2 regions of the Streptomyces sp. NPDC048441 genome follow, and region 2 is predicted to be linked to the other one. Evidence: predicted binding sites of a transcription regulator. Region 2 holds the regulator's gene; the other holds the start of a gene.

Region 1 (8,686 bases), on a different contig from region 2:
CGCACCTGCCGCCGTGTGCTCGGGCGAGCGCTCTGTAGGGGTGGTCGCGTCCGGCGTGGCCCCGTCAGGAGCCGTCTGCTTGCCCTTGCGCCCAGGCCGCATCTTCTGCACCGGTGCTCGCATTCTTGTTTCTTCGTCTGCCCAGGGCCCCGGGTGACGATCCGTCAACACACGCGCCCCCCGGCACGGCTCCTGACCCTTCCAGTGCCGATGGGTGGCAGTCGCGCATCACATGCCTGGCCACCCGAAGGAGTGAACATCGGCAGGGAGTTGGCAAGCAAGTCCCGACTTGGGCCGAATCCCGCCACCTCGGTGCGCCGGTTGGACGTCGCCCGCAGGCTTTGGCAGGATGCGCCGCCACACGCCGCCGGAAGTGATCATTCCGACTGAAATCCGGCGCCTGACCTGCTGGTCCGGGCCAACTCTCGCGTTCTCGCGACCTTCGGATGACCTTGTGAAGGCCTCGTGCAGACTGACCGAATGCGTATCGAACTCGCCACCGAGCCAGGTGACCCCGCACGCCCCAACGAGGACTACGCCGCGGTCATGCTTCCCGCGGCCGGACAGGGCGGATCACTCATCCTTCTGGACGGGGTGACTCCGCCTGCCGGAGATGACGGCTGTCTGCATTCCGTCCCTTGGTTCACGGCGCGACTCGGGGGCGCACTGGGTGAACTGTCCGTTTCACGGCGGGATATGACGCTCTCCGAGACCCTCGCGGCGGCGATCGCGCGCACCGCGGACGCCCATCGTCAAACCTGTGACCTTTCTCACCCGCGTACGCCTCAGGCCACCGTGGTTCTGGTGCGTTGGGGCGACGAGCGGGTCGAGTACCTGGTCCTGTCGGACTCCGCGCTCCTGATGGCGGGCCCGGACGGCCAGGTCACGCCCGTACTCGACGAACGCCTCGCGGAACTGCCGCCGAGGATCCGCGAGATGCGCGACGCGGTGCGGGCGCTGCCGCGGGGCTCGGCCGAGCGTGAGGTGGCGGGCCGTGCGTACGGGGCGGCCGTCGAGGCCCTGCGGAACGCGGAGGACGGCTTCTTCACTGCCGCCGCGGACCCTTCGGCGGCGGCACGGGCGGTCACCGGCGAGCGGCGGCGCTCCGACGTGACGGCGGTGGCGGCCCTGACGGACGGGGTGGGCCGCTGGGTGGAGACGTTCCGGGAGGGTGACTGGGCCCAGTGCTTCGAGCTGCTGCGGAAGGATGGGCCGCAACGGCTGGTGGACCGGGTCCGGGAGTTGGAGCGGGGAGATCCGGAGGGGGCGGGGTTCCCTCGGGGGAAGCGGCATGATGATGCGGCGGTCGTCTATGCGGAGTTTTGAGGGGGCTCTCCCCACCGGGAGGGGGCCCGCAAGGGGCGCGGGGAACTGCGCGACAAGCCACGGGCGACCCGCAGATCCCAAACCGGCCGGGGCTCCGTAGGGGGCGCGGGGAGCTGCGCACCGCCCAGCCACAGCGCACCCGCTGACGCCCCTGCCGGGGTCTCAGGACTCTGCTGAGTCGTTCAGCTGGCGTAGCAAGCGGGCCAGTTCCGCTACCTCGGAGCGGTCCCAGCCGGACAGTTGCCGGACGTAGCGTTCCCTGCGCCCCGCCCGCACCTCGCGGAACCGCGTGCCGCCCTCCTCCGTGAGGCGGACCAGCCAGGCCCTGCCATCGGCGGGGTCGGGCTCGCGGGCGACGAGCCCCAGGTCCTCCAGGGCCCGCAGCTGACGGCTCATCGTCGCCTTGCCCACGCCGATGTACGCGGCCAGAGCCGTGGCCCGCTGTGGGCCCGAGTCGTCGAGGCAGACCAGGAGTCCGTACGCGGCGGGCTCCAGATCGGGGTGGACCTGGCGTGCCATCTCGCCGGACGAGGCACGCGCCCGGCGCAGGAGCAGCGTCAACTCCCGCTCGAGGGAGAGGAACTCACGGTCGACCAGCCTGTTCACGCCCGCCCTGCTCCCGTCGGCTCCACCGTCGTTCTCGCCCTCGTGCACTTCAGCACCCATGGCACGCTTTCTTTCCGGTTCATCAGGTTTCTGGAGGTTTCCCGCCCCGCTCGGCGCAGGCCGCCGTCGCCGCAGCTCCGCCAGTATTTCGTAACGCACCGCAGGTCCACGCCGAGGACGTCGCCGAAGGAGTAGACCAACGGCAGACGCCGGGCCCCCTTCCCAGCCACGGGTCTACGTGCGTAGCGTCGTAGATGACATGTTCACACCACTACATGTCGACAGGTCCCCCCACGAGCTCCATCGACCTCATGGAGCTCAACCGAGGCCTTCGGAGGCACGCACATGCCCGTGCACAGACCCGGAACGCCCCGCCGCTCGCGCTGGTCAGCGGCCGGAATCCTGCTCTCAGTCCTCTCCGCCCTCTCCCTCCTCATCACCCTGCCAGGCGCCGCACAGGCCGCCGGCGGGGACGACATACCGCCCCGCGGCTCCGCCCGTATGGGCCAGGGCGTCATCGAGCACGACGGGCAGGGCAGTCTGCCGCCCGGCAGCGACGCCGTACAGACCGAAGGCGTCGACGTCAGCAGCCACCAGGGCAACGTCTCCTGGTCGACGCTCTGGAACAGCGGCGTGAAATGGTCCTACGTGAAGGCGACGGAGAGCACGTCGTACAAGAACCCCTACTTCGCCCAGCAGTACAACGGCTCGTACAACGTGGGCATGATCCGCGGCTCCTACCACTTCGCCACACCCGACACCACCGGCGGCGCCACCCAGGCCAATTATTTCGTGGACAACGGCGGTGGCTGGTCCAAGGACGGCAAGACGCTGCCCGGGGCGCTCGACATCGAGTGGAACCCGTACGGGGCCGCCTGCTTCGGCAAGTCCCAGTCCGCGATGGTCACCTGGATCCGTGACTTCCTGAACCAGTACAAGTCGCGCACCGGGCGCCACGCCGTGATCTACACGGCCACCAGCTGGTGGAAGCAGTGCACGGGCAACTACGGCGGTTTCGCCGCCAACAACCCGCTCTGGATCGCCCGTTACGCCAGCGCTCCGGGCGAACTGCCCGCCGGATGGGGCTTCCAGACGATGTGGCAGTACACCTCGACGGGCCCGACGGTCGGGGACCACAACAAGTTCAACGGCGCGTTGGACAGGGTGGTGGCGCTCGCCAACGGCTGAGCGACCCCCTGGACGCACGTGAACGCACGCGGACGCACCGCGGGCCCGGGTCCCGAAAGGCGATGGGACCCGGGCCCGCAGTACGTCCAGCCCTTACGCGGCGGCCGGAACCCTCAACTCAGCCTCCGTCAGGGCGAGTTCGAGCACCTGGCGGACGTCCGTGACGGGGTGCACGTCCAGCTTCTCCAGGATCTCCGCCGGGACATCGTCCAGGTCGGCCTCGTTCCGCTTCGGGATGATCACTGTGGTGATCCCGGCGCGGTGCGCGGCGAGCAGCTTCTGCTTGACGCCGCCGATCGGCAGGACGCGCCCGGTCAGCGAGACCTCGCCGGTCATGGCCACATCCGTACGGACGAGCCGTCCGCTGAGCAGCGACGCGAGGGCGGTCGTCATGGTGACGCCCGCGCTCGGCCCGTCCTTGGGGACCGCGCCCGCCGGGAAGTGGATGTGCACGCCGCGTTCCTTCAAGTCGGCGACGGGCAGCTCCAGTTCGGCGCCGCGCGAGCGCAGGAAGGAGAGTGCGATCTGCGCGGACTCCTTCATCACGTCGCCGAGCTGACCGGTCAGGGTCAGGCCCGCCGCGCCGGTCTCCGGATCGGCGAGTGACGCCTCGACGAAGAGGACATCGCCTCCCGCGCCGGTGACCGCGAGCCCGGTCGCCACGCCCGGCACCGCCGTGCGCCGCTCGGCCGGGTCCTGCGCGGACTCGGGCACGTGGTGCGGCCGCCCGATGAGCGCCCGCAGATCCGCGTCCGACACGGTGAACGGCAGCTCCTGCTCGCCGAGTTCGTGCTTCGCCGCGACCTTGCGGAGCAGCCGCGCGACGGACCGCTCCAGGTTGCGTACGCCCGCTTCCCGCGTGTACTCCCCCGCGAGCTTGCGCAACGCGCTCTCGTCCAGGGTCACTTCGTCCGTCTGGAGCCCTGCCCGCTCCAGCTGGCGCGGGAGCAGGTGGTCGCGGGCGATGACGACCTTCTCGTCCTCGGTGTAGCCGTCGAGCCTGACCAGTTCCATACGGTCGAGCAGCGCCTCGGGGATGGCTTCGATGACGTTCGCCGTCGCCAGGAAGACGACGTCGCTCAGGTCGAGCTCGACCTCCAGGTAGTGGTCGCGGAAGGTGTGGTTCTGCGCCGGGTCGAGGACTTCGAGGAGGGCGGCGGCAGGGTCGCCGCGGAAATCGGAGCCCACCTTGTCGATCTCGTCGAGCAGCACGACCGGGTTCATGGACCCGGCCTCCTTGATGGCCCGCACGATCCGTCCCGGCAGCGCCCCCACGTATGTACGACGGTGTCCGCGGATCTCCGCCTCGTCGCGTACGCCGCCGAGGGCGACCCGCACGAACTTGCGCCCCATGGCGTGCGCGACGGACTCGCCGAGGGAGGTCTTGCCGACGCCGGGAGGCCCGACGAGGGCGAGCACGGCGCCGCCGCGGCGACCACCGACGACCCCGAGGCCCCGGTCCGCGCGCCGCTTGCGTACGGCGAGGTACTCGGTGATGCGCTCCTTCACGTCCTGGAGGCCCGCGTGCTCGGCGTCGAGGACGTTCTGGGCGCCCTTGATGTCGTACTCGTCCTCGGTCCGCTCGTTCCAGGGGAGTTCGAGGACGGTGTCCAGCCAGGTCCTGATCCAGGAGCCCTCGGGCGACTGGTCGCTGGACCGCTCCAGCTTGTCGACTTCCTTGAGAGCGGCCTCACGGACGTGTCCGGGGAGGTCGGCGGCCTCGACACGGGTGCGGTAGTCGTCGGACTCCTCTCCGTCCTGCTCGCCGTTGATCTCACGCAGCTCCTTGCGCACGGCGTCGAGCTGGCGCCGCAGCAGGAACTCGCGCTGCTGCTTGTCGACGCCTTCCTGTACGTCCTTGGCGATGGACTCGGCGACGTCCTGCTCGGCGAGGTGCTCGCGCAGCTGCTCGGTGGCGAGCTTCAGGCGGGCGATCGGGTCGTCCGTCTCGAGAAGCTCCACCTTCTGCTGGCTGGAGAGGAAAGGTGAGTAGCCGGAATTGTCGGCAAGGGCGGAGACGTCCTCGATCGCCTGTACGCGGTCCACGACCTGCCAGGCCCCGCGCTTCTTCAGCCAGCTGGTGGCCAGGGCCTTGTACTCCTTGACCAGCTCGGCGACAGCGCCGGGAACAGGGTCGGGCACGGTCTCGTCGACCTTGAGCCCCTCCACCCAGAGCGCGGCACCCGGCCCGGTCGTACCAGCACCGATCCGCACGCGGCCGCGGCCGCGGATGAGGGCGCCCGGGTCGCCGTCGGAGAGCCGGCCGACCTGCTCGACGGTGCCGAGGACACCGGTCGACGCGTACGTCCCGTCGATACGCGGAACAAGAAGGACCTGCGGCTTGCTGCCACTACCAACGGAGGGGGCTGCCGCTTGGGCGGCCTCCACGGCGGCGCGCACATCGGCGTCGGACAGGTCGAACGGAACCACCATGCCGGGCAGGACAACTTCGTCGTCGAGCGGCAGCACGGGCAGCGTAAGTGGTGTGGACGCCTTGGACTCAGAAGTCATGATCTCCCTTTCGGCATTCAAGTTGAGCTATACCGACTCAATGCTCATGAGCTCTTGAATGTTCCCCGGGGATGTTCGCTGTGAGCGATCACTTCGACACGGGTCGATACGGGTTGGCACGGATCGATACAGGTCGATGCGTGTCGATGCGGGTCGATGCGGGTCGACACCCGCACGGCACCGTCAAGCGGACTGACGCCACCGTCGCACCAGCGGCCACGTGGCGACGCCGATCGACAGGGCCAGGAGATGGCCCCAGTTGGTCATCGGGTCCGTGAACGCGATGAGGTCGTCGATCAGCATTCCGCCGAACCCGGCGATCACAAGACACCGCAGCCACGGCCTGAACAGGCCCGCCAGCGCGCCGACGCTCGCCGCGACGCCGAAGCTGATGCCGTAGTCGAGGCGGTGCAGGGAGCTGTCGGGCAGGTGGCCCGCCAGGACCGAGAAGCCGACCGGGACCTCGGTCGCGAGGGTCGCCACTACATGGCCGAGCAGGAAGACACCGGCGGTGCGCAGTGCGCCGATGCGGCGCTCCAGGGCCGTGAGAACCAGCAGGAAGCCGATCGCGTAGGGCGAGGCGATGCCGCCCGCTATCCACAGCGCGCTCGCCACCAGGACGAGCACCGGCTCCTGCGTCAGATGGGCCACGTCCGTGCTCGAGTGCTGGTGCAGGGTCGCGATCAAGGACGGGTCGGCGTACTGCGTAAGGAGTGAGGTGACGGCGAGGACGGCCGCGTATCCGAACGTGAACGGCGTACCGGCCGGAGTCGGAAGCAGGCGCCACAGACGCGGGCGGCGCCGGGCGGGTGAGGCATCCGCCCGGGATGCCTCATACGTCCTGGGGGCGACCGGCTGAGGCCCACGCTGGCGGGGGATGCCGTCCAGGCCGGGCACGGCCCTCTCGTCCGGTGCCGTGGGGGCAGCCGACGCACTCCGGTGCACGTGAGGCGCTCCTTCCGTCCCGGCCATGTCCCGGCCAACCACATGTCCCGGCCAACCCTTTGCCGATTTTTCCGGCATTGTCTATGACCCGCACCACGTGAGACGCACATCACAGCAACCCCACAGGCCGAACCCGCGTCCGCCCCATCGTCCCAACCTCCCGGCGGGCCCTCCTGACGGCCCCTACCCTGGCCGCCATGCACACCCAGACCACCACCCCCGTCGTCATCGACCGGCGTGAGGGGCCGTACGGCGAAGTCGTACTGCGGCGCCACGGTGCGCTGCTACAGATCATCGCCAACGGCTGCTTCCTCATGGACACCTCGGACGGCCGCTCGGAGCGGCTGCTCATCGACGCGGCGTACGACGCCCTGGACCGGCCCTCGAAACCCGGCCTCCTCATCGGCGGCCTCGGTGTCGGCTTCTCCCTCGCCCATGCCGCCGCTGACCCGCGCTGGGGGCGTATCGCCGTGGTCGAGCGGGAGCAGGCCATCATCGACTGGCATCGGGAAGGGCCGCTCGCCGAGCTCTCCGGCGCCGCGCTCGCCGATCCGCGTACGGAGATCCTGCACACAGACCTTGTCGCGTACGTCTCCGGCTCGGATGCCCCTTCCCATGCCCCGGAAACGTATGACGCGCTCTGTCTGGACATCGACAACGGGCCCGACTGGACGGTGACGGACGGCAACAACTCCCTCTACTCGCCAGCCGGTCTGGCCGCCTGCCAGGCCCGCCTCAACCCCGGCGGCGTACTCGCCGTGTGGTCCGCCAAGCCCTCGTCCGCTTTCGACGACGCTCTACGGAATGCCGGGTTCCAGGCGGTAAGGACGGAAGAGATCCCCGTTGCCCGAGGCGTACCCGACGTGGTTCATCTCGGTGTAAGGGCTGCGTAGCCGAGGTGCCTTCGCGACCCGTACTCTGCTGACCGAACACAAGCGATCAGTGTCAGGGGCGGGCGATGGAGCAGACACACACCTCCCAGAACGGCGCGACGGCGGCGATGCCGGGCGCCCAGCGCCGGGTTCTGGTGGTCGAGGACGACCCGACGATCGTCGACGCCATCGCCGCCCGGCTACGTGCCGAGGGTTTCGTAGTGCAAACGGCGGGAGACGGTCCTTCGGCGGTCGACACCGCACAGGCTTGGCAGCCCGATCTGCTGATCCTGGACATCATGCTGCCGGGCTTCGACGGGCTCGAAGTGTGCCGTCGGGTGCAGGCCCAGCGGCCGGTTCCCGTCCTCATGCTGACGGCCCGCGACGACGAGACGGACATGCTGGTCGGGCTCGGTGTCGGCGCCGACGACTACATGACCAAGCCGTTCTCCATGCGGGAGCTCGCGGCCCGCGTGCACGTCCTCCTTCGCAGGGTCGAGCGGGCCGCGCTCGCCGCGACCACGCCGCGCAGCGGGATCCTGCGGCTCGGCGAGTTGGAGGTCGACCATGCCCAGCGGCGGGTCAGGGTCCGCAGCGAGGACGTACATCTGACGCCGACGGAGTTCGACCTGCTCGTCTGCCTGGCCAATACGCCGCGTGCGGTGCTCTCGCGCGAGCAGCTGCTCGCCGAGGTGTGGGACTGGGCCGACGCGTCGGGCACCCGGACCGTCGACAGCCACATCAAGGCGCTGCGCCGGAAGATCGGCGCCGAGCGGATCCGGACGGTGCACGGCGTGGGTTACGCCCTGGAGACCCCGACCCCGTGAGGCCGGGCAGCTGATGACCAGGCCTTTCGGAGGGCTGCGACCGTTCTCCATCAAGACCAAGCTCGGCACTCTGGTGGTCGTCTCGGTCTTCATCACCACCGGTCTGCTGATGGTGGCGATGGAGACGGAGACCGAGCTGCGCTTCATCACCGTCTTCTCGGTGATCGCCACGCTGCTGATCACGCAGTTCGTGGCGCACAGCCTCACCGCGCCCCTGGACGAGATGAACTCGGTGGCGCGCGCCGTCTCGCACGGCGACTACACGCGCCGGGTGCGCGGCGCCGACCGGCGCGACGAGCTGGGCGACGTGGCCACCACGATCAACCGCATGGCGGACGACCTGGAGGCCCAGGACCAGCAGCGCAAGGAGCTGGTCGCCAACGTCTCGCACGAGCTGCGCACCCCCATCGC
Region 2 (8,686 bases):
TCGGCCTGCTGCTCACGAGCACGGCCGTGGTGGTGGCCATCAGCCTCGTGATGTGGGTGTGGGCAACCTCAATCGCCAGAGGCCAGGCCAGGCGCTGGCTCCCACGCGGCGACTGACCCTGCCTGGGTCGGTGCGCCGTTACCCGCGCCGAGGCCCAGTAATTGCCTCCGTGATCACGAATCCCTTGGCCGGTCCCTCGGGGATGGTGACCTCGGTGCCGTAAGGGACGTGGTGCACGTCGTCCCAATCGGCCTTCTCGGGGCAAGGGGTCGTCAGAACGGTCACGCTGCCCCGCCCGTCGTAGTCATCGATGATCACGTACACGGGGATACGGGCGCGGGCGTACTCCCGACGCTTGCTCACCCGGACGCGGTCCTGATTGCGCCTGCCGGTCGACACGACCTCCACCACGAGGTGCACCGCCTCGGACTTGACGCCAAGGCCCTCCTCGTCCACGTACGGCGCAAGGTCCTCCGGCCCGACGAAGGCATCCGGAATCCACACCCTTCGGCCATACATCACCTTGGCGTCCTGATGGCATGCGTCCTCTCCACCGTCCAGGAACTTGTCCAGCGCCCGCCGCAAACGGTTCGCGATCTGCGCATGGCTCAGCCGAGCAGTGGGCGACACCTCGATGACTCCCTCAATGATCTCGGCGCGGTAGCCCTCAGGGAGTTCCATGGCCTTCCACGTCTGCCACAGGCCGATGTCCAGCTCGGCCCCCAAATCAGACATGGATTCGGAATCTGTCGTGGCCTCAGGCATGGTGTCGGCCCTCTCGTGTGCAAGAGCGGTCATGATGGCGCACCTCCTTTCCAGTGTGGGCTGGCGTCCTCGCGGCACAAGCAACGCGATCACGGTAAGTACGTACGGGGGCCTACCTGGGGGAACGGCTCTCCGTCACCCGATGCGGTGCGGAAGGAACGCTTCCGCATCCGCGCCGCCCCCCTAGCTCGAAAGCTCGAACCAGACCCCCTTCGCGTACCGCCCCGCCCTCTCACCCGCGACGCCCCACGCGTCAGCCGTCTCCGCGACCAGGGCAAGCCCCCGGCCCCAGCAGGCCGCCGCCCCGGCAGCCGGGTGCGCGACCACCGGCGGATCCGGGCTCTCGTCGAAGACGGTCAGGCGGAGACGCACCGGGGTCAGCCTGATGCGGAGCATCGCCGAGCCCTTGGTGTGCAAGTGGACGTTCGTGACGAGCTCCGAGGTGCAGAGTGTCGCCACCATGACCAGCTCGTCCCGTTCCAGGGAGCGAAGGATCGCCCGTACGAAGTCCCGGCAGACTTTCGGGGCGGTCGCATCACCGGGCGCGAACAGGCTGTAGTCGTACGTCAGTTGAGCCGCGCGGTGCGCTGCGCGGGGCCCGTCCGGGCAGGCGGGGGCAGGGGGCATGGCGGTTTCTCCCGTCGGGAGGGTGAGTGAGGGGGTGCCCCGCGCCGGGCGATGGCGTTGCCCTTGAGCTCCTTGCGGGGCCTTCGGGTGCCTTTCGGCTTACGGGCAGGGGGAGTTAAGCAGTTCCATTGAGTGACTGATGCCACACTCACAGTAGGGAAACAGGGCACAATTTCGCAACCTACTCTCTCGATTCGATGGACCAACTCCCTCTATCGGGGCAGACTTTGGCCACACCACTGAGGAGACACCCCTTGGGAATGCGCACCACCATCAGCGAGCGACAACGACGCCTCGGCTACGAGCTCAAGAAGCTGCGCGAGCAAGCAGACTTGTCTGCCGGAGAGGCCGCCGAGCGGATCGGCATGGGGCGTGGCCAGCTCAGCCACATCGAAGCCGGACGCACCTCAATCCTGTCGGACCGGCTACGTGACCTGTGCCGCGCACTCGGATGCGAAAGCGTGCCCTATGTCGAGGCCCTCGTTGTCATGTCTGAAGCCACTGGTAAAGGCTGGTGGAGCACCTACAAGGGGAGCATCGGTGGGGCGGCGATGAACCTCGCCGAGCTCGAAGCGGGTGCCACGTCCCTGCGGAACCACGAGACGCTGTTCATCCCCGGCCTGCTCCAGACCGAGCAGTACATCCGCACGATCTTCTCCAACCCCAAGTTGGGTGTACGCGACGTCGACGAGGCGACTTCCTTCCGCTTGGAACGGCAAGCGGTTCTGACCGCCGAGAACCCCCCGACCTTTCACGCGGTGATCCATGAGGCTGCCCTGCACATGCGATTCGGCGGCTCCAGTGTTCTACGAGAGCAACTGCTGCGCCTCGTCGAAGTCGCTCAACTACCCAACGTATCCATCCAGATCTTCCCGTTCGGAGCTGACCTGGATGCCGCGCTCACCGGGTCGTTCCTACATGCCGTCACACCTGTGCGCACGTTGAGCACGATCGTTCTCGATCATCCAGCGGGGCCGCTGTACATCGGCGATGACGAACACCTTGCCTTGTACGACACTATGTTCGACCGTCTAATGGGGAGCGCAGTCGCGCCGATCACGACAGAGCACGACACCTCTTCCAAGGAACTCGCGGTCAAGGACTCGTTGGCCCTGATCAAGCATCTGCTCTATACGCTCTAGGAGCCTCGAATGCCCCGCCTGGACTGGCAGAAGTCCTCGTTCAGCGGCGGCCCGGAGAGCAACTGCCTCTACCTGGCCACCACCACCGAGGGAACGATCCACCTCCGCGAAAGTGACACCCCTGGCATCATCCTGACTACCGACACAGCGCAACTCTCCGCGCTCTTGCGCCACATCAAGAGCTGCCCCCAGATAACCGAGGGCTGACCATGAACCTGCTCACCTGGCAGAAGTCGTCGTTCAGCGGAGGCCCACAGGGAGAGTGCCTCTACCTCGCTGCCGCCCCCGACGGCACCATCCGCCTCCGCGAAAGCGACACCCCAGCCGTCACCTTGGCTACCGCGCCCACTCAACTCGCGGCGCTCATGGGCCACATCAAGCAGAGCCCCGCACTGACGGAGGGCTAACCATGCCCATACCGGACCGGCAATGGCAGAAGTCCACGTTCAGCGGCGGCCCGGAAGGAGACTGCCTCTACCTCGCCACCGCCCCCAACAGAACAATCTGCATCCGCGAAAGCGACACCCCAGCCGTCACCTTGGCTACCGCGCCCACTCAACTCGCGGCGCTCATGGGCCACATCAGGCAGAGCCCCGCACTGACGGAGGGCTAACCATGCCCATACCGGACCGGCAATGGCAGAAGTCCACGTTCAGCGGCGGCCCCGAGGGCGAATGCCTCTACCTCGCCACCGCCCCCGGCGGAACACTCCGCCTCCGCGAAAGCGACACCCCAGCCATACAGCTGACCACCGCCCCGCCCCAGCTCTCCGCCCTCCTGCTGCACTTGAAGCGCGAGGCACCCCAACGCTGAGCCGAGCTCCTGTGTTGCCGCGTCGCGCGAAAGTCGCAATGTCACGCGGAGAGCCGGACGGCCCCGGCGCCGTGTCCACCGGTGCACCGAAGCCCTGGCTGGGCTGCCCGGCCAGGCGGGGGCGGGTGGGTGGGGACGCGGCGGCACCCCTGGACCGCCGGAAGCTGACACCCCCAGCAGTCAGGCAGGCCCAGCGCCTCAAAGCCCCCGGGCCACGGGAGGCCGAGCAGGACCCACGTCCTCAAAGCCCCCGAGCCACCGGAAGCCACGCAAAACCCACGCCCCCAAAGCCCCCGAGCCACCGGGATCCAGCACACTCCCAGAGGGCCCTCACCCCTCCGCCCACCCCCGCAGCACCCCCTCCCGCTCCCCCGCCCTCGGCGTGCCCCCCTCATGCCGCCGCCCCCACTCCGCCATCGCCGCCAGCGTGGTCCGCAGGGTTGCCTCGCCCTCCGTCATGCGGGACAGGAGGGCCAGGGAGAGGTCGTACTCCGTCTGGGAGTAGCCCGTTGCCGCCGCCGTGTAGGCCAACAGGTCCGTGTCACCCCCGGCCGTCGCGATCCGTACCGTCATCGCCGGTGCGTCGTCCGAGCCGCCGAGGCCCATCGTCAGGGCCATGTCCACCAGGACGCCCACCTGGCGCTTGAGGGACTTCACCGGGGCGTCCTCGATCGTCAGCGCGCGCACCTCGTCCCACAGCCAGAACGCCGACTGCCTGTCGCCCAGGGCCACCACGCCCTCCGGCGTCAGGCGCACCCCGGCCGCCAGGCCCGACGGCTTCGCGCCTACGTATACGTCGCCCTCGGCGATCCAGAACAGTCCCACCATGGCCATGGCGCGCGCCCCCACTTTCCCCGCAGAAAAGAAACGTAGGGGCCGGGAGGTTGCCACCTCCCGGCCCCTACATGAGCGTACGAAATCCAGAAATCTACTGCTCCGACGACCTCTTGGGTCGCCACACCACCAGCGCGCTCGCCTGCTGCACATCCTGGTACGGGACCAGGTCACGGCGGTACGACGCGTGCACCGCCGCCTCGCGCTGCTGCATCGCGGTGGCCGCCCCCTCGACCGCCGAGGCCAGTTCGGCCACCCTCGACTGCAGCGCCGCGACCTGGTGTTCCAGCTCGATGATGCGCTTGATGCCCGCGAGGTTGATGCCCTCCTCCTGCGACAACTGCTGCACCGTGCGCAGCAGTTCGATGTCGCGGGCGGAGTAGCGGCGGCCCCGGCCCGGTGTGCGGTCCGGGGAGACGAGGCCAAGGCGGTCGTACTGGCGCAGGGTCTGCGGGTGGAGGCCGCTCAGCTGGGCGGCCACCGAGATGACGTAGACCGGCGTCTCGTCGGTCAACTGGTACGGATTTCGACGACGGCCGTCCATCTCATGCTCCCTTCGCGGCCTGGAACAGTTCTGCCCGCGGATCGTCGTCCGCAGTCGCCTTGCGGTAGGACTCCAGGGCTTCCTTCGCCGAGTCGGAGAGGTCGGTCGGAACCGATACCTCCACCGTCACGAGCAAATCGCCCCGCGAACCGTCCTTGCGGACCGCGCCCTTGCCCCGCGCCCGCATCGTACGACCGTTGGGCGTGCCCGGAGGCAGCTTCAGGGTCACGGCAGGGCCGCCCAGCGTGGGGACCTTGACCTCGCCGCCCAGTGCCGCCTCCGTGAACGTCACCGGAACCGTCACCGTCAGATTGTCGCCCCTGCGGCCAAAGACCGGGTGGGTGTCGACGTGCACGACGACGTACAAGTCGCCCGCCGGGCCGCCCCGTTCACCCGGGCCGCCCTTGCCGCGCAGGCGGATGCGCTGGCCGTCCGAGACTCCTGCGGGGATCCGCACCTGCATCGTGCGTGACGACTTCGCCCTGCCAGAGCCCTTGCAGACCTCGCAGGGGTCCTGGGCGATGAGCCCACGACCCTTGCAGTCCACGCAGGGGTCCGTGAGGGAGAAACCGCCGCCGCCTCCCCGCGTGACTTGGCCCGTGCCGACGCACGTCGGGCACACGCGCGGTGTGCCGTTCTTGTCGCCGGTTCCGGAACAGGCCTTGCAGGGCGCCTGGGACGACATGCGAAGCGGGACCGTGGCCCCGTCCACCGCCTCCGTGAAGCTCAGCGTGACCTCGGACTCGATGTCCTGGCCGCGCCTTGGCTGTGTACGCGTGCCGGTGCCGCCCGCGCCCGTGCCGCCCCGGTTGAACAGGCCCCCGAAGACGTCACCAAGACCGCCCCCGAAGCCGCCCGCACCGCCGGGACCGCCCGGTCCACCGCCACCCGGGGCGCCGCCTCCGAAGAGGTCACCCAGGTCGAAGTTGAACGAACCTCCGGCGCCGCCCGCCCCAGGGCCGGGCCTGAAGCCGCCGTTGCCGAAGAGAGCACGCGCTTCGTCGTACTCCTTGCGCTTCTTGGGGTCCCCGAGGACGTCGTTCGCCTCGGAGATCTCCTTGAAGCGCTCTTCCGCCTTCGCGTTCCCCTTGTTGGCGTCCGGGTGGTTCTCGCGGGCGAGCTTCCGGTACGCCTTCTTGATCTCGGCCTCGGTGGCGTCCTTGGGGACGCCGAGAACCTTGTAGTAGTCCTTCTCGATGAAGTCCTTGGTACTCATCCCCGACGTCCCTCCTCTCGCTTCACCATCAACACCGTTACGTCAGCCCTCGTCCGGGCCACCGGTCTCCTTGTCCTCCGCCGCATCGGCGGAGGCTTCGGCGGGTTCGTCACCCTTGGCCGGCTGGGCACCCGGCTGCGGCTCGGCCACGGCCACCCGCGCGGGGCGGATGGTGCGCTCACCGATGCGGTAACCCGGCTGCAGGATCGCGACACACGTCGTCTCGGTGACGTCGGGTGCGTACGAGTGCATCAGGGCCTCGTGGATCGTCGGGTCGAAGGGCTCGCCCTCCTTGCCGAACTGCTGGAGGCCCATCTTGGCGACGACCGTCTCAAGGGCCTCCGCCACCGACTTGAACCCGCCCACCAGCTCGTCGTGCTCACGCGCGCGGCCGATGTCGTCGAGGCTCGGGAGGAGCTCGGAGAGGAGGTTCGCCGCGGCGATCTCCTTCACCGTCACCTTGTCCCGCTCCACACGACGGCGGTAGTTCTGATACTCCGCCTGGAGCCGCTGGAGGTCCGCCGTGCGCTCGCCGAGCGCCGTACGCACCTGGTCCAGCTGCGCGATCAGACCCACGTCCTGAGCGGACTGAGCCGACTGACCGGACTGGCCCTTCTTTGTACTGCTTGCTGCGTCCCCGGCCGGGGCCGCCGGGCCCTCCTCGGTGGAGGGCTCGGCGGCCTGCGGCGCCGCGTCATCAGGGGTGGCGCCGGAGGGGACGTCAGGCTGCTCGGCGTTGTCGCCGAAGCCCGGAGTCTCCTCGGTCATGCGGCGCCGCCCTTCGTGTCACCAGGCTTCTCGTCGTCGACGATCTCGGCGTCGACCACGTCGTCGTCCTTGTCCTTGGACATGTTCGGGCCCTCGCCGCCGTCAGCGCCCTCGGGACCGGGGGCAGCGCCCTCGGCACCCTGCGCGCCCTGAGCGTCCGCGTACATGGCCTGGCCCAGCTTCTGCGAGACGGCCGCGACCTTCTCGGTGGCCGTGCGGATCTCCGCCGTGTCCTCGCCCTTGAGCTTTTCCTTCAGCTCTTCGACGGCGGACTCGACCTCGGTCTTCACGTCACCCGGAACCTTGTCCGCGTTGTCCGCGAGGAACTTCTCCGTCTGGTAGACGAGCTGCTCGCCCTGGTTGCGGGACTCGGCGGCCTCGCGGCGCTTGTGGTCCTCGTCCGCGTACTGCTCGGCCTCCTGGCGCATACGGTCGACCTCGTCCTTCGGCAGCGAGGAGCCGCCGGTGACGGTCATCTTCTGCTCCTTGCCGGTGCCGAGGTCCTTGGCCGTCACGTGCATGATGCCGTTGGCGTCGATGTCGAAGGCGACCTCGATCTGCGGGACACCGCGCGGGGCGGGCGGCAGACCGGTGAGCTCGAACATTCCGAGCTTCTTGTTGTACGCCGCGATCTCGCGCTCGCCCTGGTACACCTGGATCTGGACGGACGGCTGGTTGTCCTCGGCCGTCGTGAAGATCTCGGAGCGCTTGGTCGGGATCGTGGTGTTGCGCTCGATGAGCTTCGTCATGATCCCTCCCTTGGTCTCGATACCGAGGGACAGCGGGGTGACGTCGAGGAGCAGGACGTCCTTGACCTCGCCCTTGAGGACACCGGCCTGAAGCGCGGCGCCGATGGCGACGACCTCGTCCGGGTTCACACCCTTGTTGGCGTCCTGGCCGCCGGTCAGCTCCTTGACGAGCTCCGCGACGGCGGGCATACGGGTCGAGCCACCGACGAGAACGACGTGGTCGATCTCGGAGAGCTGGATGCCCGCGTCCTTGATGACGTTGTTGAACGGGTTCTTGCACCGCTCAAGAAGGTCGGACGTGAGCTGCTGGAACTGGGCGCGCGTGAGCTTCTCGTCCAAGTGCAGCGGGCCCTCGGCGGACGCCGTGATGTACGGCAGGTTGATCGAGGTCTCCGTGGAGGACGACAGCTCGATCTTGGCCTTCTCGGCCGCCTCGCGCAGGCGCTGGAGCGCCATCTTGTCCTTGGAGAGGTCCACGCCGTGGCCGTTGTTGAACTGCTTGACCAGGTAGTCGACGACGCGCTGGTCCCAGTCGTCACCACCGAGGTGGTTGTCGCCGTTCGTGGCCTTCACCTCGACGACGCCGTCGCCGATCTCCAGGAGGGACACGTCGAAGGTGCCGCCACCGAGGTCGAAGACGAGGATCGTCTGGTCGTCCTTGTCGAGGCCGTACGCCAGAGCGGCGGCCGTCGGCTCATTGACGATGCGCAGGACGTTCAGGCCCGCGATCTCGCCGGCCTCCTTCGTCGCCTGGCGCTCCGAGTCGTTGAAGTACGCCGGGACGGTGATGACCGCGTCGGCCACCTTCTCGCCCAGGTAGGACTCCGCGTCGCGCTTCAGCTTCTGCAGGATGAACGCCGAGATCTGCTGGGGGTTGAACCCCTTCTCGTCGATGTCCACCTTCCAGTCAGTGCCCATGTGGCGCTTGACCGAACGGATGGTCCTGTCGACGTTCGTGACTGCCTGGCGCTTGGCGACCTCGCCTACCAGGACCTCACCGTTCTTCGCGAAGGCGACGACGGACGGCGTGGTCCTGGCGCCCTCGGCGTTGGTGATGACGGTGGGCTCGCCGCCTTCAAGAACGCTGACGACAGAGTTAGTCGTGCCCAGGTCGATGCCGACCGCACGTGCCATTTCGATTCCTCCAGATGTACTTCTTGAGTGGAACTGGCTCAAGGATGCATGAGCGCTTCGCTGGAGTCAACAGAGCTGAGCGTGAGGGACTCAA

The links. The regulator HspR, encoded in region 2, represses chaperone genes until heat shock. The targets are predictions, from matches to a motif close to TTGAGNNNNNNNNNCTCAA.
Region 1: lon (endopeptidase La) is a predicted target of HspR. The motif match lies at 5,654-5,672, and genes of this name have one in related genera.

What each region holds. Positions count from the first base shown of each region.
Region 1 is NZ_JBICXM010000014.1:35,917-44,602, forward strand. Features, by position in the region: gene ACGFSB_RS29510 (nitrate- and nitrite sensing domain-containing protein) at 1-123, opposite strand, end outside; gene ACGFSB_RS29515 (protein phosphatase 2C domain-containing protein) at 481-1,326, shown strand; gene ACGFSB_RS29520 (MarR family winged helix-turn-helix transcriptional regulator) at 1,489-1,992, opposite strand; gene ACGFSB_RS29525 (lysozyme) at 2,278-3,120, shown strand; gene lon (endopeptidase La) at 3,214-5,631, opposite strand; gene ACGFSB_RS29535 (rhomboid-like protein) at 5,815-6,603, opposite strand; gene ACGFSB_RS29540 (spermidine synthase) at 6,774-7,469, shown strand; gene ACGFSB_RS29545 (response regulator transcription factor) at 7,535-8,275, shown strand; gene ACGFSB_RS29550 (ATP-binding protein) at 8,289-8,686, shown strand, end outside.
Region 2 is NZ_JBICXM010000003.1:399,249-407,934, reverse strand. Features, by position in the region: gene ACGFSB_RS09830 (ABC transporter permease) at 1-116, shown strand, start outside; gene ACGFSB_RS09825 (Uma2 family endonuclease) at 139-735, opposite strand; gene ACGFSB_RS09820 (ATP-binding protein) at 949-1,392, opposite strand; gene ACGFSB_RS09815 (helix-turn-helix domain-containing protein) at 1,653-2,534, shown strand; gene ACGFSB_RS09810 (DUF397 domain-containing protein) at 2,544-2,741, shown strand; gene ACGFSB_RS09805 (DUF397 domain-containing protein) at 2,744-2,941, shown strand; gene ACGFSB_RS09800 (DUF397 domain-containing protein) at 2,944-3,147, shown strand; gene ACGFSB_RS09795 (DUF397 domain-containing protein) at 3,150-3,347, shown strand; gene ACGFSB_RS09790 (hypothetical protein) at 3,678-4,181, opposite strand; gene ACGFSB_RS09785 (heat shock protein transcriptional repressor HspR) at 4,276-4,725, opposite strand; gene dnaJ (molecular chaperone DnaJ) at 4,727-5,941, opposite strand; gene grpE (nucleotide exchange factor GrpE) at 5,984-6,709, opposite strand; gene dnaK (molecular chaperone DnaK) at 6,706-8,592, opposite strand.